DNA from 3 places in the Vibrio sp. Vb0667 genome. Region 3 is predicted to be linked to each of the others. Evidence: riboswitches for the same ligand, from Rfam matches in the RefSeq annotation. Region 3 holds a riboswitch; each other region holds the start of a gene.

The links. A riboswitch is a leader RNA that binds a small molecule or an ion and turns the genes downstream of it on or off. The one in region 3 is predicted to bind thiamine pyrophosphate.
Region 1: linked by a shared signal. The riboswitch ahead of thiD (bifunctional hydroxymethylpyrimidine kinase/phosphomethylpyrimidine kinase) and the one ahead of thiC (phosphomethylpyrimidine synthase ThiC) in region 3 are both predicted to bind thiamine pyrophosphate.
Region 2: linked by a shared signal. The riboswitch ahead of thiB (thiamine ABC transporter substrate binding subunit) and the one ahead of thiC (phosphomethylpyrimidine synthase ThiC) in region 3 are both predicted to bind thiamine pyrophosphate.

What each region holds. Positions count from the first base shown of each region.
Region 1 covers NZ_JAWPOL010000040.1:2,185-9,231, forward strand. Annotated here, with positions in the region: gene R8269_RS21455 (TldD/PmbA family protein) at 1-1,033, opposite strand, end outside; gene R8269_RS21460 (TldD/PmbA family protein) at 1,033-2,418, opposite strand; TPP riboswitch at 2,730-2,837, shown strand; gene thiD (bifunctional hydroxymethylpyrimidine kinase/phosphomethylpyrimidine kinase) at 2,935-3,792, shown strand; gene R8269_RS21470 (ABC transporter ATP-binding protein) at 3,782-4,537, shown strand; partial or broken gene R8269_RS21475 (ABC transporter permease) at 4,605-5,330, shown strand; gene R8269_RS21480 (ABC transporter substrate-binding protein) at 5,378-6,328, shown strand; gene tenA (thiaminase II) at 6,383-7,047, shown strand, end outside.
Region 2 covers NZ_JAWPOL010000008.1:28,221-35,267, reverse strand. Annotated here, with positions in the region: gene fbp (class 1 fructose-bisphosphatase) at 1-812, opposite strand, end outside; gene mpl (UDP-N-acetylmuramate:L-alanyl-gamma-D-glutamyl-meso-diaminopimelate ligase) at 1,125-2,483, shown strand; gene R8269_RS10540 (flavin prenyltransferase UbiX) at 2,489-3,127, shown strand; TPP riboswitch at 3,165-3,301, shown strand; gene thiB (thiamine ABC transporter substrate binding subunit) at 3,374-4,366, shown strand; gene thiP (thiamine/thiamine pyrophosphate ABC transporter permease ThiP) at 4,408-5,994, shown strand; gene thiQ (thiamine ABC transporter ATP-binding protein) at 5,994-6,698, shown strand; gene R8269_RS10520 (LysR family transcriptional regulator) at 6,717-7,047, opposite strand, start outside.
Region 3 covers NZ_JAWPOL010000036.1:31,096-38,142, forward strand. Annotated here, with positions in the region: gene R8269_RS20930 (thiazole synthase) at 1-263, opposite strand, end outside; gene thiS (sulfur carrier protein ThiS) at 269-523, opposite strand; gene R8269_RS20940 (HesA/MoeB/ThiF family protein) at 562-1,335, opposite strand; gene R8269_RS20945 (thiamine phosphate synthase) at 1,322-2,737, opposite strand; gene thiC (phosphomethylpyrimidine synthase ThiC) at 2,737-4,677, opposite strand; TPP riboswitch at 4,841-4,939, opposite strand; gene crcB (fluoride efflux transporter CrcB) at 5,000-5,383, opposite strand; gene R8269_RS20960 (multicopper oxidase family protein) at 5,507-6,889, opposite strand.

The DNA of each region.
Region 1 (7,047 bases), on a different contig from region 3:
GATTTGCTGATACGTCTAGGCTCGATTTTGCACCACGAGCAGCACTTGCTGTCGAGACTGCGCCCAAGTAACTTGCGGTCTGGCTGTTGTGTAGCAAGGTTTTCAACTCACCATTAGCAATCATCACATTGTCTTGAGTAGCAAAGCCTTCACTATCAAAACTTGCGATTGCCATACCATTTGGCATGTAAGCCGTATCAGTAAAGGTAATTAAATCACTCGCAACACGTTGACCAAGCTTGTCACCCAGTGGCGTAATGCCTTTCATCGCGCTTACGCCAGAGAAAGCACTGCCGAAAGCACCGAATAAACTTGCTAGCGCATTGATGTGGAAGATAGCAGGGTAGTTACCCGTCGCAACCGGTGCGCCTTCAAGAAGATCGCGAGCAAGGTTGTAGCCACCCTCGATACAGTAAGCTGGATTCAACTCATCAAAACGGCGACCCAGTGACATTCTACCCGCCATTGACTGTTTGCCGTCTTTTTCAAACAAGGTATACGCGTAACAAGTGAACGAGCGCTCGAAGTGTTGACACAATGTGCCTTGAGTATTGGCAATGATCAGTTGTGTTTCGCCATCGCTGTAACCATTGTAAGGTGCGCTAGAGGCGTGAGGCAGAGCCACTACGCCTTGCTCAAGAGCGAGAGACAGTTCGATTTTTTCGTCAACAGAAGTTGTATCTTCTTGCGCAATCTCAGCAACATCAGTCGCGATTTGACTGTTCACGCAACTAATCGTCTGATGTTCATCTTGCTTGGAAAAGCGAGCGCTTTGCAGTGCGTTGGTCAGCATCAAATCCAAGCTTGGTTGCTCTAACGACTCAGAATAGCTTGTTGCAACACGCGCATCTTTCACAACACGAACACCCAGAACTTGGCTTGAGCTTACTTTGTACTCATCCAGCTTTCCTTGGTTCGCTTTCAAAGAAAAGCTACTGTTACGGTTTACAATGACGTCCGCTTCTGCACCTTGGCGTTTTGCTTCTGATAGGACGTAATCAACCGCATTAAGAAGTTGTTGTTCTTGGCTCATTAGTTACCGCCTCCTACCAGAATGTTATCTACTTTCAGCGTTGGCTGACCGACAGTTGTTGGTACTGAACCACTCACGGAACCACACATGCCCGGCGCAAGCGCCATGTCTTTGCCGACCATGCTGATTTCTTTCAACACTTTTGGACCCGTGCTGATCAGCGTTGCTGTTTTCAGAGGCTTGGTGATTTTGCCATTTTCAATGAGGTAGGCTTCACGAACAGCAAAGTTAAACTCCCCCGTACCCGGTTGAACAGAGCCACCGCCCATCTTCTTCGCATAGATACCACGTTCGATGCCTGCCAGCATGTCATTAAGTGAATGCTCGCCCTCTTCGATAAAGGTGTTACGCATGCGCGAGGTTGGTGCGAACTTGTAGTTTTGACGACGACCAGAACCCGTAGGCTCATAACCTGTCTTCATGCCACCCATTTTATCGACCATGAAGCTGGTTAGCTTACCGTCTTTGATCAGTTGAGTGCGCTGAGTCTTCATACCTTCATCATCAATGTGAATCGAGCCCCATTCGTTGGTCATGGTGCCATCATCGACTGCATTCACTGCGGTGTGAGCAACCATTTCGCCCATCTTGTCGTGGAAGACTGATGCTTTCTTCGCAACTGAAGTGGTTTCTAGCAAGTGACCACATGCTTCATGGAAGATAACGCCGCCAAAGCCGTTACCAATCACCACCGGCATTTCACCCGATGGACAAGCATCCGCGCCAAGTTTTACTAACGCTTGCTGCGCGATAGTTTGACCTAGCTCTTTGGCATCAAGCTGTTCACTGAATTCCCAACCAGCAAGAGCGCCAGGACCTTCCATACCAGAAGACTGCTCATTACCTTTTTGCGCGACAGTGTTACCAGCAACACGAATGTAGTGGCGAGTATCGTCAACGTGTAGACCTTCTGAGTTGAAGATAGACACTTGTTGCTCGCGCTGAAGAACGCTGCCAATAAACTGGCTGATATGCTCACTCTCAGCACGTGCGGCTTGGTCAACTTTCAATAGAAACGCGATTTTTGAATCTAGGTTAGCATCCTTACTTAGCGACATGCGGCAACCATGTTGGATTGGGTAGCGGTTCAAATTCAAAGAACCCGCTGACGCGATTTGCTCACGCTTGTCTTTTGCAGCAAGCAGCGAGGTTACGCGCTTTAGTTCGGCTTCATCTGTGCTGTTGGTGTAACCGTAAAGCACCTTATGACCGAAAAAAAGACGAATACCGATACCAAAATCGATACCCGAGTTAACCTTATCCACTTCACCAGATGCGATCTGGACAGTGTTGGTTTGGTGATGTTCAACGAATAGTTCAGCGAAATCAGCCCCCAAAAAGAGTGCATGATCGATCACTGACTTCGCTGTTACAGAATTAAGCATGAAGTCTCCTTGCTCGATGATCGTCTTAGCCTTCCTAATTAACTGTGAAAAAGTTCAACAAAGTTAAATTGGCAACACGTTAAATTTTAACAGTTTTTTAACCTTGTTTTGTGCTAATCCTTGCTTAACGAGACCACGATTATTTATTAAATATTCCAGGTTCTGCTCATTCACCAGAGCGTTGCACTAGTAAATTCCACCCAGCAAACCATTTAGGTGCTTACTTTATCACTCACCTCGCATAATTGAATACTCATTATAATTACGCTCAAAAAACGTATCCCTTCCGCAATGGTCCTGCTATCATCCGAACGAAATAGTCGGGGGGCCACACGACAAGTGTTGGCTGAGATCGAAATTCGAGACCCGTTGAACCTGATTCAGTTAGCACTGACGTAGGGAACTATGCACACTTTGCCTTTCGTCGCCCCTCTTAGGTAAGCGATAGCGATCGAAAAATCGATCTATCTGCAACGGTCAAAGTCAGTTCCTATACGTCTTGTAGTAGGAGCGACCATGACGCAGCAATCACAACCTCATTCACATCACACGCCAGCCTTGCCTACCCCTATCGTATTGACCATCGCGGGCTCAGACAGTGGTGGCGGTGCAGGTATTCAAGCCGACATCAAAGCGATGTCCGCAACCGGCAGTTTTGCTTGCTCGGTAATCACGGCGATTACTTCGCAAAATACCCAAGGCGTTTCTGCGATTTTCCCCATTCCTCTCGACCATGTAGAGAGCCAACTTGATGCAGTATTTACCGACCTCAACATCGTTGCAGTCAAAGTGGGCATGCTGGCAGATTCCAACATCATCAAAGTCGTTGCAGACAAAATTAAACAATACCAGCCAAAACACCTCGTGATTGACCCTGTGATGGTGGCCACCAGCGGCGATCTATTACTGGAACAGTCGGCAATCAGCACTTTAAAAGAAGAATTGATTCCGCTCGCAGACATCATTACCCCTAACCTACCCGAAGGCGCAGCATTGACGGGTAAGCCAATGCCTCAATCAGAATCTGAAATGAACGATATGATTACCGACCTTCGTGCGCTTGGAGCCAAAGCTATTCTGCTCAAAGGAGGTCACCTTGAAGAAAATGAAAACAGCAACGATCTGCTTATCATGCAAGACAGTGCCGAGTTAATTAGCGCCAAGCGATTTCCAACCAAAAACACTCATGGCACAGGCTGTACACTTTCTTCCGCCATTGCGTCTTATCTTGGCCAAGGCAACAATCTGCACAAAGCGGTGCACCTTGGTAAGCAGTACATCAGCCAAGCTATCGCGCACGCTGATGAACTGGATGTCGGTAAAGGTCACGGCCCTGTGAACCACTTTTTTGCGGGTCATACTTATGTTCGCTAACGCGATTGGCATTCAGCTTTCCGATGCTAGCCTGCGATACAAAGATAGCCAAACACCGACTTTAGCAGGAATGAACATGACCATTCCCGTCGGTAAATGGACGGTATTACTCGGACGAAGTGGCTGCGGGAAAACCACAATATTGCGTTACTTAGCTGGCCTACTGGATGACCAAGTTGACTGGCATGGCGAACTCATCACAACGGATGGCGCTGCACTGCATGACCGTATCGCTTACATGGCTCAGCAGGATTTATTGCTACCGTGGTTGAATGTGTTAGACAACGTCTGCCTCAGTTCTCGATTTTCTCAAGAGCAAGCACCAGAGCAAAATAGACAACGTGCACTGGCTTTACTAAACCAAGTAAAACTCGCCGATTACGCGGATGCTAAGCCAACTCAGCTCTCTGGCGGCATGAGACAACGTGTTGCCCTTGCTCGCACTCTGATGCAAGACAAGCCTCTGGTTCTGATGGATGAGCCTTTCTCTGCGTTGGACGCGGTTACTCGCCATAAGTTGCAGACCTTGTCTGCCGAATTACTGAAAGATAAGACCGTTGTTCTTATTACCCACGACCCACAAGAAGCGGTGCGATTAGCTCACCAACTCTATGTACTGCAAGGTACGCCTGCGCAAGCTCAGCACTTGGTTGTTCCGGATTCCAAGCCACCACGAGTTCTCGATGGAGAGTGCGCCGCGCTTCAACAAGCGATTTTGGATCAATTGGAGAAAGACTATGAGTGATATGACTCAGTACAACTCCGTTTCGGCACGTATTGGTAAAAAAGAACGCGTGACCCATCAAGCTCTGCGCTTGGTAATCAGCACTGCGGTGATCTTGGGATTGTGGCAGTTGGTTGTGGTGGTATTCGACATGCCAGGCTTCATCTTACCTTCACCAATTGAAGTGCTGGATAGATTGGTCACTCGTTACGATATCCTGCTCAAACATACTTGGGTTACTGCGCAAGAGATCTTACTTGGCTTGGCGCTTGGATTATCGATGGGTTTGCTGTTCGCATTGCAAATGCTGATGTTTGAGCCGCTGAAGCGTTGGTTACTGCCTATTCTGATTGCTAGCCAAGCGATCCCTGTGTTCGCCATCGCGCCAGTGCTCATGCTTTGGCTGGGTTACGGTATTGCATCGAAAGTCGTCATGGCAGCGATCATCATCTTTTTCCCCGTCACGACATGTTGCTATGACGGCTTACGCAATACACCAACAGGTTACCTCGATCTTGCCAAGACCATGGGCGCGTCGAAATGGCAGCTACTTCGTCATATTCAATTGCCAGCCGCGCTACCAACGTTAGCTTCAGGTATTCGTGTTGCCGTCGTTATTGCGCCAATTGGAGCAGTGGTCGGTGAGTGGGTAGGTTCAAGTGAAGGCTTGGGTTATCTGATGCTCCAAGCTAACGCTCGCATGATCATTGACGAGATGTTTGCGGCGCTGTTTATCCTCGCCGTGCTGTCTATCTCACTCTACTTCATCACCGATAAATTATTGAAAAAAGCCATCCCTTGGGAAAGCAAGTAATTACAGAAAATAACCAAAGAAAATTGGGAAAGAAAAGGAAGAACCCCGTGAATAAAAACAAACTTGTGAGCGCTGCTGCTCTACTCGCTTCAGTGGTATCAACCAACGTGCTTGCAGCTGAAAAAGAGATGACACTGATGTTGGATTGGTTCGTCAATCCAAACCATGGTCCTATCGTGATTGCCAAAGAGCGCGGTTACTTCAAAGAACAAGGTTTGAAGGTCAACATTCAAGAGCCTGCAGATCCAAGTACGCCACCTAAGTTGGTCGCTGCTGGCAAGGTCGACATGGCGATTTCTTACCAGCCAAGCCTAACTATCGATGTCGCGGCGGGTTTGCCATTAATCCGCTCTGCGACTTTGATTGCTACGCCACTCAACACGCTGATGGTGTTGGACAACGGTAAGAATGAAAACCTTGGCGACTTAAAAGGTAAGAAGATCGGTATTGCGATCGCAGGCAACGAAGAAGCAACAATCGGCACTATGTTAGCTCAAGAGAATGTGAAGTTTTCTGACGTACAAATCATCAACGTAGGTTGGGCGCTATCTTCGTCTCTTGCGTCTGGCAAGGTGGATGCGATTTGGGGTGGTCTACGTAACTTCGAAACCAACCAACTTGCACTAGAAGGTTATAAAGCTAAAGCCTTCTTCCCTGAAGAACACGGCGTGCCAGCGTATGACGAGTTAGTCTTCGTAGCCAATGCAAAAACCTACGACAAAGAAGCCATCAAGGCATTCAACAAAGCACTGGAGCAAGCGACCACTTACATCGTTAACCATCCAAAAGAATCTTGGAAAGAGTTTGTGGCTTATTCACCAGACACCCTCAACAACGAGCTTAACCAGCGCGCTTGGAATGACACACTAACTCGTTTCGCTCTTCGTCCATCTGCAGTAGATCTGAAACGCTACGATGATTATGCCGAGTTCATGTATTCACAAAACATCATCGAAACACTGCCAAAAGCGAAAGATTACGTACCGAGCTTTGACTAATTCTACTGGCCTTAGGATCTAAGCCTAGGGTCTTTTGATAACGAGGTACCCATAATGAAATACCAAGATTTGATCGACGCTTGCCACCAAGATTGGCAAGAATACACTGAGCATGCTTTCGTGCAGCAATTGGCGCAAGGCACTCTGGCTCAGCCTTGTTTTCTACATTACCTAAAACAGGATTTTCTTTTCCTAAAACAGTACGCACGAGCTTACGCATTAGCGATCTACAAAGCGCGTACTTTGGATGACATGCGCCGTGCCCTACCAAGCGTACATGCATTGCTAGATTCTGAAATCGCCCACCACGTGACTTACTGTGAGCAATGGGGACTGACGGAATCCAACTTAGAAAACGAGCCAGAAGATTTCGGCACAGTAGCTTACACCCGTTATGTATTGGATGCTGGCATGACGGGCGATCTTGTTGATCTATACGCGGCACTAGCGCCATGCTCTATCGGTTATGCCGTTATCGGTAAGATGCTGATTGAAGATGAAAAGACAGTAATCGAAGGCAATCCATACGCAAGTTGGATTAATCTCTACGGTGGTGAGGAGTTCCAATCTGGTGTCGCAAAAGGTGCAGAACACTTTAACCAGTTATTGGCGGAAATCGACATCAATAGTCAGCGTGGTCAAAACCTGATTCAGGTATTCAAAACTGCAACGCGTATGGAAGTAGCATTCTGGCAACAAGGTCTGAATGCTCAGCAAGA
Region 2 (7,047 bases), on a different contig from region 3:
GGGTGGCTTTGTGTGCTTGGGTAAAGGTAGATACCACCTTTCAGTAGGTTGCGGTGGAAATCAGCAACCAGCGAGCCAATGTAGCGAGAAGTGTATGGGCGACCGTCTTCTGGCACGTTTTCTTGGCAGTACTTGATGTACTTCTTCACCCCTTGAGGGAAACGAATGTAATTACCTTCGTTGATGGAGTAGATCTTACCATCATCAGGAATCATCATGTTTTCATGAGAAAGACAGAAGCTGCCGATAGATGGGTCGTAAGTAAAGCCGTTTACGCCGTTACCAGTTGTGTATACCAACATGGTGGAGGAGCCGTAAATCACGTAGCCCGCAGCCACTTGCTTGTGACCAGGTTGTAGGAAGTCTTCTTCAGTTGGTGGAGTACCGATTGGAGAAACACGACGGTAAATCGAGAAGATAGTACCAACAGAGACGTTCACATCGATGTTAGAAGAACCATCAAGTGGGTCCATCAGTACTACATATTTGGCGTTTTGGTTGAGTTCTTTATTGAACGCAACTGCTTCGTCTTCTTCTTCACTGGCAACGCCACACACTTGATCACGAGCTTCAAGCGCGGCTTTGAACTTATCGTTCGCGTAAACATCGAGCTTTTGCTGATCTTCACCTTGGACATTTTCCGTGCCTACAGCACCAGTGATATCACCGAGACCCGCTGCGTTGATTTCGCGGTTAACGATTTTTGCAGCTAAACGAATGGAGGCTAAAAGGGATGATAGATCACCGCTAGCGTGGGGGAAATCCGCTTGTTTTTCGACAATGAACTCGCCTAGGGTGCGCAGTCCTGACATGGTTAATCCTTACATTTTCATTTTATTGGGGGTAGTGCGCAAGTGAGCATCTCTTTATGAATGTTAAACGATTGCGCTGGATGTAAGTTTAAGTCGCAGATCTTTTTAATGGTAATGAAGTAACTGTTTGAGATCTCAATTTATTTGTAGACTTGTTTGAGGGATTCATCAGTAAGCAAGAGGTTGTACAGTCTGTGTTCAACCTTGTCATATTTGTGAAAGGGACTGCAAGAAGAAGGCTAAAGTCACTCGCTTTTCAGGCGGTAATCGCGATAATGAAAGCATTAAAAAACGCATTACAAGGTTTAGTTTATGCACATTCATATCTTGGGTATCTGTGGCACATTTATGGGCGGCGCAGCGATTCTAGCGCGCCAATTAGGACATAAAGTCACTGGTTCTGATGCCAACGTTTATCCGCCAATGAGCACACTGCTTGAGTCTCAAGGTATTGAAATTATTGAAGGCTTTGACCCGTCTCAACTCGACCCTCAACCAGATCTTGTGGTGATTGGTAATGCGATGAGCCGTGGCAACCCTTGTGTCGAGCATGTGCTCAACACTAACATGCGTTACACCTCTGGCCCGCAGTGGCTCAACGAGTTTTTGCTGCATGATCGTTGGGTATTGGCGGTATCGGGTACACATGGGAAAACGACCACGTCGAGCATGCTTGCTTGGATACTTGAAGATTGTGGTTATCAACCGGGTTTCTTAGTCGGTGGGGTACTCGGTAACTTCGGAGTGTCTGCTCGTTTGGGTGAAAGTATGTTTTTTGTCGTTGAAGCGGACGAATATGACAGTGCTTTTTTCGATAAGCGTTCTAAGTTTGTGCATTACCATCCTCGCACTTTAATCATGAACAATCTTGAGTTTGATCATGCTGATATCTTCGATGATCTAGAAGCGATCAAGCGCCAATTCCATCATTTAGTGCGAACTGTACCGGGCAATGGATTGATCTTAGCGCCGAGAAAAGATCAGGCGTTAGCGGATGTATTAGAGCGTGGCTGCTGGACTGAAAAACAGTTCTCTGGTGAGAATGGTGACTGGCAAGCGCACAAATTAGTGCTTGATGGCTCAAAATTTGACGTTGCGTTGCAAGGCGAGAAGGTTGGTACCGTCGAATGGAATTTGGTGGGTGACCACAATGTGGATAATGCGCTGATGGCAATCGCTGCTGCACGACATGTTGGAGTCACTCCGGATCTTGCTTGCCAAGTATTAGGGCGTTTCATCAATACCAAGCGCCGTTTAGAGCTGAAAGGTGAAGAACAAGGTGTGACGGTTTACGATGATTTTGCGCATCACCCAACGGCAATTGAACTTACTGTCGGTGGTTTGCGTAACAAGGTAGGTGAAAAACGCATCCTAGCAGTGTTAGAGCCGCGTTCTGCCACCATGAAGCGTGGCGTACACAAAAACACACTTGCAGAGTCACTACACAGTGCAGATGAAGTCTTCTTGTTCCAGCCAGATAATATCGAGTGGTCTGTGCAAGACATTGCCGACCAATGCACACAGCCAGCGTTTGTCGATGCGGATATAGATAACTTTGTAGCCAAGATCGTCGAACGTGCGCGACCAGGTGACCAAATTCTAGTCATGAGCAACGGTGGCTTTGGTGGTATTCACGGAAAACTTCTTGAGCAGTTAAAACAAAAAGCCTGATTGATATGCAAAACAAAACACAACCCTCTCATAAAAAAGCCATCACGTTGGCATTAACGGGTGCTTCTGGTGCTCCCTACGGCCTTCGTCTTTTAGAATGCTTGGTTGCGGCGGATTATCATGTCTACGTTCTGATTTCTTCGGCGGCTCGTGTTGTGATGGCAACCGAGCATAATCTTAAGCTACCAAGTGGCCCAGAAGCGGCGCAGCAAGCATTGGTAGAGCACCTGAACTGCAATCGAAATAACATCACCGTTTGCGGTAAAGATGATTGGTTCTCGCCGGTTGCGTCTGGTTCTGCTGCACCAAAGCAAATGGTGGTTTGCCCATGTTCTGCGGGAAGCGTTGCAGCCATAGCACACGGTATGTCGGACAACTTGATCGAACGGGCCGCTGATGTGGTAATGAAAGAGCGCGGGCAGCTGTTGCTCGTGGTTCGTGAAACGCCATTTTCAACGCTACATCTGGAGAACATGCACAAGCTATCGCAAATGGGCGTCACCATCATGCCAGCGGCCCCGGGCTTCTACCATCAGCCAAAGAGCATTGAAGACTTAGTGGATTTTATGGTGGCGAGAATTCTCGACCACTTAGGTATTGAGCAAGGTTTGGTGCCTCGTTGGGGCTATGACCAGCGCTCGTGAGCTGATTGTGTAACCACTCAAATACCTTTACAATCCATCCAACTCATCGGGGAGCAAACCCATTTTGCATTGAGTCAATCAATGCATTTGGGCGCTGAGACCTAAGTGCTTTACTAGGGACCCGTATTACCTGAACCAGATAATGCTGGCGTAGGAATTGAGTCTGGATATTGGAAATCCTTAATAGCCGCCTCAAACCCTGTGCCGCTCAACTTATTTCTCTGAAATACTCATGGAGAGCGAGCAGTGAAAACCACTCTAAATCTGATTGCCTTAGCTGCAATCACCTCTACTTCAGCGTTTGCCGCTGAAAACACATTAACCATCTATACCTACGACTCTTTTGCCGCAGATTGGGGGCCGGGTCCTAAAATCGAGCAAGCTTTTGAAGCAAAATGTGGCTGTGACGTTAACTTCGTGGCATTAGACGATGGTGTGTCGATCCTGAATCGTCTTCGTCTTGAAGGCGGTAATAGCAAAGCCGACATCGTGTTAGGTTTGGATAACAATCTGATGGCAGAAGCGAAGAAAACCGGTCTGCTTGCCGAGCACAATGTGGATACGGCTAACACAGTGTTACCAAACGGTTGGAGTGACACGACGTTTGTACCGTACGATTACGGCTACTTCGCGTTTGTGTACAACAAAGAGAAACTGGCTAATCCGCCGAAAAGCATGAAAGAGCTGGTGGAAACGCGCGACGATCTGAAAGTGATTTACCAAGATCCGCGGACTTCAACGCCGGGCCAAGGCTTAATGCTATGGATGAAATCTATTTATGGCGACGATGTGACGCAAGCGTGGCAGAAGCTAGCGAGCAAAACCGTAACGGTCACGAAAGGTTGGTCTGAGGCGTATTCTATGTTCCTCAATGGTGAGTCCGATTTAGTGCTTTCTTACACCACTTCACCTGCGTACCACTTAATTGCGGAAAACGATTCGAAGTTTGCTACGGCGAGTTTTGCTGAAGGCCACTACATGCAAGTTGAAGTCGCCGCCAAAGTGAAAGGGGCAAAAAATTCAGAACTTGCTGATCAATTTATGAGTTTCATTTTAAGTGATGAGTTCCAATCGGCGATGCCAACGGGTAACTGGATGTACCCAGTCACTGACGTTGAGTTACCTAAAGGTTTTGAAACTTTGAGTGTTCCAAGCAAGTCGTTGAGCTTTAGTGCTGATGAAGTGGCAAAAATGCGTAAGTCTTGGATTCGCGAATGGCAAAGCGCATTGACGTTTTAGCTGACGTTTCCACCCTCATCTGAATGAGATAGGTTTTACCTTTGAATTCTGTTCCAAAAATAGGTTTAGGGGTCGCGATGATCATCGCGACCTTTGTTATTTCTGCCCTAGGTGCTTTGATTGTTCAAGCCCCTTCACTTGATGTGTCTGTGGTATGGGGCGACCCGTACTATCAACATGTCACCAAGTTCAGTTTCTACCAAGCGTTTCTTTCCACATTGCTCAGTGTTGGCTTTGCCATTCCAGTAGCGCACGCACTTTCGCGTCGCCAATTTATTGGTAAATCATTACTGCTTAAGCTGTTTGCATCGACACTGGTTTTGCCGGTTTTGGTTGGTGTTTTTGGGCTGTTAGCGATTTATGGCAACAGTGGTTTGTTGGCGCAGTGGTTGCAAAGTTTCGACACTAAACTGCCATTCTCTATTTACGGTTTGAACGGCATTTTACTCGCCCATGTGTTCTTTAATTTACCTTACGCGGCACGATTGCTTCTGCAAGCCTTGGAGTCTATTCCTGCCGAGCAGCATAAGCTTTGCGCGCATCTTGGGATGAGCCATTGGGATAAGTTTCGTTGGGTAGAATGGCCGCGTTTAAGGCAGCAGCTTCCCCACGTTTGTGGGTTGGTGTTTATGTTGTGCTTTACCAGTTTTGCCACTGTAATGGCGTTGGGGGGCGGGCCAAAATCCACCACCATTGAATTGGCCATTTACCAAGCGATTAAGTTTGATTTTGATTTACAAGCTGGGGCGTTATTGGCGCTGTGGCAGATGCTGTTATGTGGACTGCTTGCTATTGGAGTGCAGAAGTTAACAAGGCCTGTTTCTATCAGTGCTGGAAGCACATCGGTACAGCAATATTTAACGAAGGATCATGGGTGGTCAAAAGCTTGGGATAGCTTTTGGATCATAGGTGCCTTTTTACTGGTAATACCGCCGTTATTGATGGTGTTACTGAGTGGCATCAACCAACAAGTTTGGACAGTATTAACCGATGAGCGTTTTTGGTCTGCGCTATTGAACTCCCTCAAAGTCGCCTGTGTCGCTAGCGCGCTTGCGGTCGCTGCAGGGGTGTCCATACTATTGACCAGTCGCCGTTGGCGGTTGCAGTACAAAAACACGCGAGCCGATCAGATTGAGTTAATCGGCACCGTTATTTTGGTGACTCCAGGTCTGGTGATTAGCACCGGTTTATTCTTACTACTGCGCGCATTTACCGATGTTTTTAGCTTGGCATTTTTTGTCGTGATTTTGGTGAACGGTTTGATGGCTTTGCCTTACGTGATCAAAACGCTAGCGCAGCCAATGCTGCACATTGAACAACAGTATCAGTATGTATGTGCCAGCTTAGGCATGCGTGGCTGGCAACGGTTTAAAGTGGTGGAGTGGCAGGCGCTACGCAAGCCGTTTGCACATGCGTTTGCGATCAGCTTTATGTTTGCGATTGGCGATTTAAGTGCTATTGCGTTGTTTGGCGGACAAGAGTTCCGCACTTTACCTCTGTATTTATTCCAGCTGCTTGGCAGCTATCAGATGGACGCAGCTGCGGTGGTATCGGTGACCCTATTGTTGTTGAGTGTGGGCTGTTTTGCCTTGATTGAGAAAGTATTGAAAACGAAGGAGAGAGCGTAATGTTAGTGTTGGATGATGTGCAGTACACCTACCAACGTGAACTGTTTCGTTTTGACTTAACGATTGAGCAAGGACAGATTGTGTCGCTGATGGGACCAAGTGGGGCAGGGAAGTCAACCTTGCTGGCGTTGGTGGCAGGATTCATCCATCCTGACCGTGGTGATATTTGTGTTGATGGTGAGTCCATTGTGCGTAAAGAGCCTTATCTGCGTCCGTTCTCTATGTTGTTCCAAGAGCACAATTTGTTTGCTCACTTATCGGTGCGTGACAACATCGGTTTGGGCTTACACCCAGGGCTAAAGCTTACGGTGGACCAAAATCGTCAGATTGAACAAGCCGCGCAGCAAGTTGGTGTTGCAGAGTACCTCGACCGTTTGCCAGAGCATCTTTCTGGTGGCCAGCGTCAACGTGTTGCCTTAGCGCGTTGTTTTGTTCAGCCTCATCCCATGTGGCTATTGGATGAGCCGTTCTCGGCGCTTGATCCGGTGTTGCGTGAAGAGATGCTGAGCTTGGTAAAAAAACTCGCAGCAGAGCGGGGAATAACCGTATTGATGGTCACGCACAATTTAAGCGATGCCAAAGCGATTGCCAGCCACTTTGTGTTTGTGGCAGATGGTAAAGTGGAAGCCGCGGGTGATATGTCTGCATTGAGTGAACAGCATGCTAGTGAGAAGCTTGCGGCATTTATCCGAGCCGCATGCTAGTGCCTGATAGTTGCTAGGTTATGCTTCTCCGCAACACAAACCATGCCTAGGGCCAAATTCAAATTGAGATCTTAAGCTCATGATATGGTCAATCATTGCTTGTACGCGCCGTGGGCGGTTTGCTCCAGGACGATAGACTAGATAAATAGGCATTGGTACCGTGTGCCATTGCGGCAACACTCTGACTAAGGTGCCACTTTCTAGCTCTTGCGTCATGTTTTGCACAGGTAAGTTAGCGATGCCTAGTCCTTTAAGTGCGCCTTTCAATATTGCTTCTACAGTTGTACTTGAGAAGTTACTGGTTATTGAAACATTGACGGTATTATCGTGTGAGATCAGCGTCCAAGGC
Region 3 (7,047 bases):
GCTTCTCGCGCCAGTTGCGCGGCAAACACTGCATCTTTAGCATTCTTTGCACCCGAGGTGTTCGGCAATAAGTTCACACCCGCTTGTACTAACGGAAGCAAAATATCGTCTTGTCGGTCGTTCACATCGACACGCTTCAACGCCATGGTCGCAAGTTGAGATCCCGACACTTGAATCGCTTCTGCCATTAATCGGCTGTTGGCAAACTTCCCTGTTCCCGTGAACAGTCTTGATTCGAATTGTTTATCACCAATTTTAAGCATCGACTTTAACCCCCTGCGATCGCTTGAAACAAAGAGATGCTATCTCCCTGTGAAAGAACTGTGCTAGCCCACTCACTGCGCGGCACAACATTGTTATTAATTGCAAAAACACAGCCCATTTCAGGCAGCGCAAATTGACTAATGATTTGCTGTAGATTTGACTCACTGGCAACTTGATGTGACTGGTCATTGATGACAATAGTGATCACATCTAAGTCAGCAGCGGTCATTTGTATTGTTTGTTGTTCTGATAACGTCATTGCTTCCAACTCTCTTAATTCTGCCAATTACTCGTAAGCTAAATCTGAGCACACACTTGGCACTGTTTGTCTTTGCTTATCGCCATGGTTTGCCATTGCAGTTTCAACCCATCAAACAGATGCAACTTGGCAGTCTCGACATGAAACTTTCCCGTCGCCAGTTTTTGAATTGCCGCTATCGCTTGGTAGTTACCAAGTGTGCCCACCACCGGACCAACGACACCACTCTCACTACACTTTTGCGTTTGCGGTAATTCGTCGAACGGATACAAACAGCGGTAACAGGCTTTACTCTGCGCTTCTTGTTCACTTGGTATTTGGTAATCAAAGACAGCAAATTGTCCTTGCCAACCAATTGCCGCCGCTGAGATAAGTGGCGTATTTTGCTCGAAACAAACTTGGTTAATGAGCTGACGCGTTGGCATGTTATCGGTGCAGTCGAGCACCACATCTGCTAGCATCACTTCAAGCTGCAGCTGTGCTTTGTCTAATCGCTTATTGAGAGCACGAACTTGGACCATAGAATTAAGTTCAGTGAGTTGCTTTACAGTCGCTTTTGTTTTCGCAACTTGGAGGTCTTGTTCACGATAAATGATCTGACGTTGTAGGTTACTGCTATCAACTTCATCGTCATCAACAACAACCAATTTACCAACACCCGCTGATGCCAAGTACAAACTCGCAGCACTTCCTAACCCACCACAACCGATGATCAGCACATTCGATTTACTCAACCGCTCTTGCCCAACTTCGGCAATTTCTGGCAGAGCGACTTGACGTTGATAGCGAAGGAACTGCTTATCCGTCAGCATGCTCGCCTCTCTTGGTATCCACCAATTTACTATTCTGATCAGTAAACGTTAGCTGTCTTTCCTTCATCAGTTGTACGAAGAACTCGATGACCGACTGAGGTGATTCTGCCAACGTAATCGCTCGCACAACTGCCAAACTAGAAACACCTGTTTGCCAAACTTGGTCTGCATTAGATTGGTCAATGCCACCAATCGCGACCGTCGGAAAGCCAAGCACATAGTCACTACCTGCTTTGTCTTTTGCAGGACGGAAAACCGACTCTGTGTTTGTATAAGGAATGCTATCAATCAGCTTTTGATACAGAGCCAAGCGCACCAAACCTTGTGGTTTCGATGGCATCTGTTTAGTGGTGGTTGGAAAAATATGCCCTAGCGCGATGTAACTAGGATGAATTTGTACGATGCGCAGTAGCTCATAATAACCATGAGTAGAAAGACCAAGACGAATGCCGGCTTTAGTTAGCTGAGCCAAATTCGATTCTTCTATGTCTTCTTGTCCCAGGTGAACGCCATAAGCGCCATGCTTGATTGCCAACTGCCAGTAGTCATTTATAAACACTTGTGCTTGATACTGACGACCTAGCTCAATTGCTCGAATGATCTGTTGTTCTAAATCGGCTTGTTGTGGGTTCTTTATTCGCAGTTGAATAGTGTTGATGCCTAGTGGCAGTAGACGCTCAATCCAAGCAACATCATCAACGACTGGATAGAGCCCTAGACTTTGCTTAGTTAGAGTTGGAAAGCTAACGCTCTCACCTTGTGCAGACCAACCAACTTGAATATCGAGTCGGTTATCCTCCAGTACAGGTGTGGGGAAATCATCAAATTGGTCAGCCCACTGAGTAGATCGTCCCTCATCAAGGTTGTCATTCAACAGTGTTTCACGTGAAACATTCGCTTGTTGAGTTAGGATTCCTCGAGCAAGTGTTAACGCATCTTCGATAGGAAAATCGAGTACTGTCAGCGTTACTATCCAAGCAAGGTGATGTTCAGGATCGAACATTGCGTTGAATTTGGACTTAACGGAAAGCGCTCTCACTTCGTTGTTAATTGGGTGACGCCAGATATCAAGCTGAAGCACTTTCTCCTTTTCATTGGATACCTGAGTATCAGCAATACCAATATAAATCGCTTTCGACGGTTGCTTAGCACACGCTTCTACCGACAAAGCAGAACGGTAATAGAGCACAAATGAACTCTCATGCTCAGAGTCATAATCATCAATGAGATCAGTCGTTATGTGTGTGGTCTGTTGGCCGCGAACAAGCTGAATAGATTGAGTTGGACTCACACCCAACTCAATGTCTTCGATGCTAAAACCCTGTTCTTTCGCCAACAACAAACATTGCTGAACTAAACCTGTCAGTTCAATCAACGATGACGGAATAAGGATTTTGCTCATTAGTCACTTACCTCGGCATGTGCTGCTGGGTGGTATAGCTCAGAACCTGACTCTCTAAATTCTTGCGATTTCTGACGCATACCCTCAAGAGGGTCATCCAGCATTTTGATTGAGATAGCTTGGTCCGCAGCAACTTGCTCTGTGTCTTTCGCATATTCTCGAACCTCTTGCGAGATCTTCATCGAGCAGAACTTTGGCCCGCACATCGAACAGAAGTGAGCAACTTTTCCAGACTCTTGAGGCAAGGTTTCGTCATGGAAAGCGCGCGCGGTATCTGGATCGAGTGACAAGTTGAATTGGTCTTCCCAGCGGAACTCGAAGCGAGCTTTAGAAAGCGCGTTATCACGAACTTGTGCACCAGGATGTCCCTTCGCCAAATCCGCGGCGTGCGCAGCAAGCTTATAAGTGATCATGCCTACTTTCACATCTTCTTTGTTTGGTAAGCCAAGGTGCTCTTTAGGAGTGACGTAGCAAAGCATCGCACAGCCATACCAGCCAATCATGGCAGCGCCAATACCTGAAGTAATATGGTCGTAACCTGGAGCAACGTCTGTCGTCAATGGGCCAAGGGTATAGAAAGGAGCTTCATGGCAGTGCTCTAACTGTTCTTCCATGTTCTCTTTGATCATATGCATTGGAACATGACCAGGGCCTTCAATAATCACCTGTACGTCGTATTCCCACGCAACCTTGGTCAATTCGCCAAGAGTACGAAGCTCTGCAAATTGCGCTTCATCGTTAGCATCAGCAACCGAGCCAGGACGCAGACCATCACCAAGAGATAGTGCGACATCGTACTTAGCACAGATTTCACAGATCTCTCGGAAATGGGTGTATAAGAAGCTTTCTTGGTGGTGCGCTAAACACCATTTCGCGATGATAGAACCACCACGAGAGACGATGCCAGTAACGCGTTTTGCAGTCATTGGCACATAACGAAGTAGTAAACCGGCATGGATAGTAAAGTAGTCAACGCCCTGCTCTGCTTGCTCAATCAGGGTATCGCGCATCACTTCCCAGTTAAGGTTTTCCGCAACACCATTCACTTTCTCAAGCGCTTGATACATTGGTACGGTACCGATCGGAACCGGACTGTTACGTAGAATCCACTCGCGAGTTTCGTGGATGTTACGTCCAGTAGAGAGATCCATAACGGTATCTCCACCCCAACGTGTCGCCCAAACTAGTTTCTCTACTTCTTCTTCAATCGAAGAAGTGACCGATGAGTTACCGATGTTGGCGTTCACTTTGACCAAAAAGTTACGCCCAATGATCATTGGTTCGGATTCTGGGTGGTTGATATTAGAAGGGATAATAGCGCGACCTTCGGCGACTTCTTTACGCACAAACTCTGCAGTAATGTCCTTTGGTAGGTTCGCACCAAAGCTTTGACCCGGATGCTGTTGATTCAGCACTTCATCGCGATACTTGGCACGCCCCATGTTTTCACGCAGCGCGATATATTCCATTTCTGGGGTAATAATACCTTTGCGAGCATAGTGCAATTGGGTCACACAATGGCCATCTTTGGCACGTCGAATACGTGGTAGATTACCGTAACGAAGATCGTCTAGTGTTTCGTCTTCTAAGCGTTCTTTGGTGTACACCGAGCTTACTTCATCAAGTAGCTCAGTATCGGCACGCTCTTCAATCCACCCTTCTCTCAGCTTAGGTAAGCCGCTATAGAGGTCTATGGTGTGCTCTGGATCTGTGTATACACCCGAGGTATCGTAAACGCGTACTGGCTCATTAGGCTCGAAAATAGGCGCTTCTTTTGTGCCTCCAATAAGGCTATCAGCGAGTGATATTTCACGCATTGGCACACGAATATCTGGACGTGAGCCTTCTACGTAGACTTTGCTTGAATTGGGGTACGGTTGTACCGAGAGTGTATCAATGAACTGTTTTGCTTCCAGTCTCGCTTGTTTGCGACTCGACATAGCATTTTTCCTTGCTTTGTTATACTAGATAAAAAGTAATTGGATAAAAATGCTTGGCGGATAGATGCGACAAGAGGAGTCAAATTAAGGCTAGTTAAAGCTTACGATATTTGCCTGTAACAACATTCGACTTTTGATAGATCAACCAGAAAGAACTCCGGTGTGAATATCTTCTCTTGTTCCCTTCGCAGATTCTAATCTGATCAGGTTCAACGGATCCCGAATTAACGGTCTCAGCCTTATGGCACTCCGACAAGTGATGTCAGTATATAAAAACGGCTTGGTGAAACCAAGCCGACCTGTTCAATTTTTAACTACTTTGCTAGCTGCGCATCAATAATTGAAAGCCTATCCACGCAGCTGAAATACTTAACACGACATTCAACAATACGTTCAACCCCATCTTAAAGAAAGCGCCCTGCTGCATAAGCAACACATTATCCATCGAGAAGGTGGAAAACGTCGTTAGTGCCCCTAAAAAACCCAAGCCAATCACTTGTCGCCAAGGTTCCGTTGCCAAAAGTTCATTATCGAAAGCTGCTATCAATAAGCCCATCATAAATGAGCCAACAACGTTAACGGTTAACGTACCATATGGAAAACCACGCCCCAATAAAATGACACAAAGTTCAGAAATTAAGTAACGAGAACATGCACCAAATGCACCACCCAATGCAATAAAACCCAAAACGGATAGTTGTCCCATAATTCCCCCAGAAAAGTTAATGGCGACATTGTAATCAAATTTACGGCAATAGTGATTATACAATCTTAGAATTCAGCAAAGTATAGCGCTTAAAACTTATCAAGATTTTAAAAGTTACAGGAGTCACTTTACTTCGATGTAACCCATCAAACCCGTCTTCATGTGTTCAATTACATGACAATGGTACATCCAACGCCCTGGGTTATCTGCAACAAATGCCGCTTTCGCACTGCCGCTTTTTCCAAGTAAGACCGTATCGGTATGAAACGGTTCGTCGAGTTTTTTGCCATCTAACTCAAGAACCGTAAATGTGTGTCCATGAAGATGAATAGGATGATGATATTGGGTGACGTTCTTTAGGTTGAAGATATAGGTTTTTCCCATCTCCAATGTTGAAAGCGGCGCTGGAATATTATCTTTGCTCATTCCCTCCCAAGCCCGTTTGTTCATCAGCCAGAACTTAGGTATCGCTTTGCCCGATTTATCAGCAGGAGTGATCGCCCCCTCCCACTCAAACACATAATCGATTTGCTCTGCATTTTTCAAATCGAGAGCTGGCACAGGGTTGAGAGGTAACAAAGGCAGTTTCTGGTTGCTCGGCAAGTCAGACTCAACAACGTCAAACTCGCACAAAGGGAATGGGAAGCGTCCTTTCATTTGACGCACATAAACACGTGTTCCAGCCTTCGGAGCAATCAATCCGACATCCAACCTCATTCCTGGACCAATTTTGTGCTGAGTGAGCTTATAAGGCGCTTTAACAGGATTACCATCAATAGCAATAACCCAAGCCTCTGCACCTTCAATAGCGATCGGGTAAGTAATGGTATTATCGACATTAGCAATTCTTAATCGCGTGGTAGCATTCTGCTTCAGCGCATAAACAGGTTCATGCACACCATTGACGCTACTCCACTCTCCGGGAGTCCCCATACGAGCGCTCAAGCGCGGTACCATAAGGTTCTTCCACTGACCTTGTTTGTCTAAATGCCAATGCTTTAGAACGACTTCATGCTCTTCATCAAACTGAACCGGCTCTGCCTCTTCAACGACAATTAGCCCGACTAAGCCCATACCAAGCTGCTTCACACTATTCATATGTGGGTGATACCAAAATGTGCCCGCATCTGGTGGTGTAAATTCATAAACGAATGTTTCACCTGGCATGATAGGCTGCTGGCTCAAGAAAGGGACACCATCCATTTCAATAGGGATTCGCAAGCCATGCCAGTGGATTGTAGTCGGCTCTGAAAGCTTGTTAGTAAACCGAATTATAACTTTCTCGCCTTGGCGACAACGAATCACAGGCGCTGGAATCGAACCATTAAATGCGAGTACGTCTGTGTTAAACCCAGGGACCAATTCTGCAGTAGAAGGTTCTGCAGTGATATCGTATATATATTGCCCCTGCTTATTAGTGCTCCTAGATAGAGAACATGCAGGTAGAACGGCAAGCGCGGAGATTGCTAAGGATGATTGAAGAAAGCGTCGACGAGATATATCCATACATAGTTACTCATTAATCCAGATCGGTTGAGTGTAACTAAATATAAATAGTGATTCCCCTTTATTATTAAAATTTCGGGCCACTGATCATTACAGCTAACTGTAGTTTCGTTCGTTCAGTAGATTAAATGCAGCCAAAGTACAGCAGAAAGCCATAC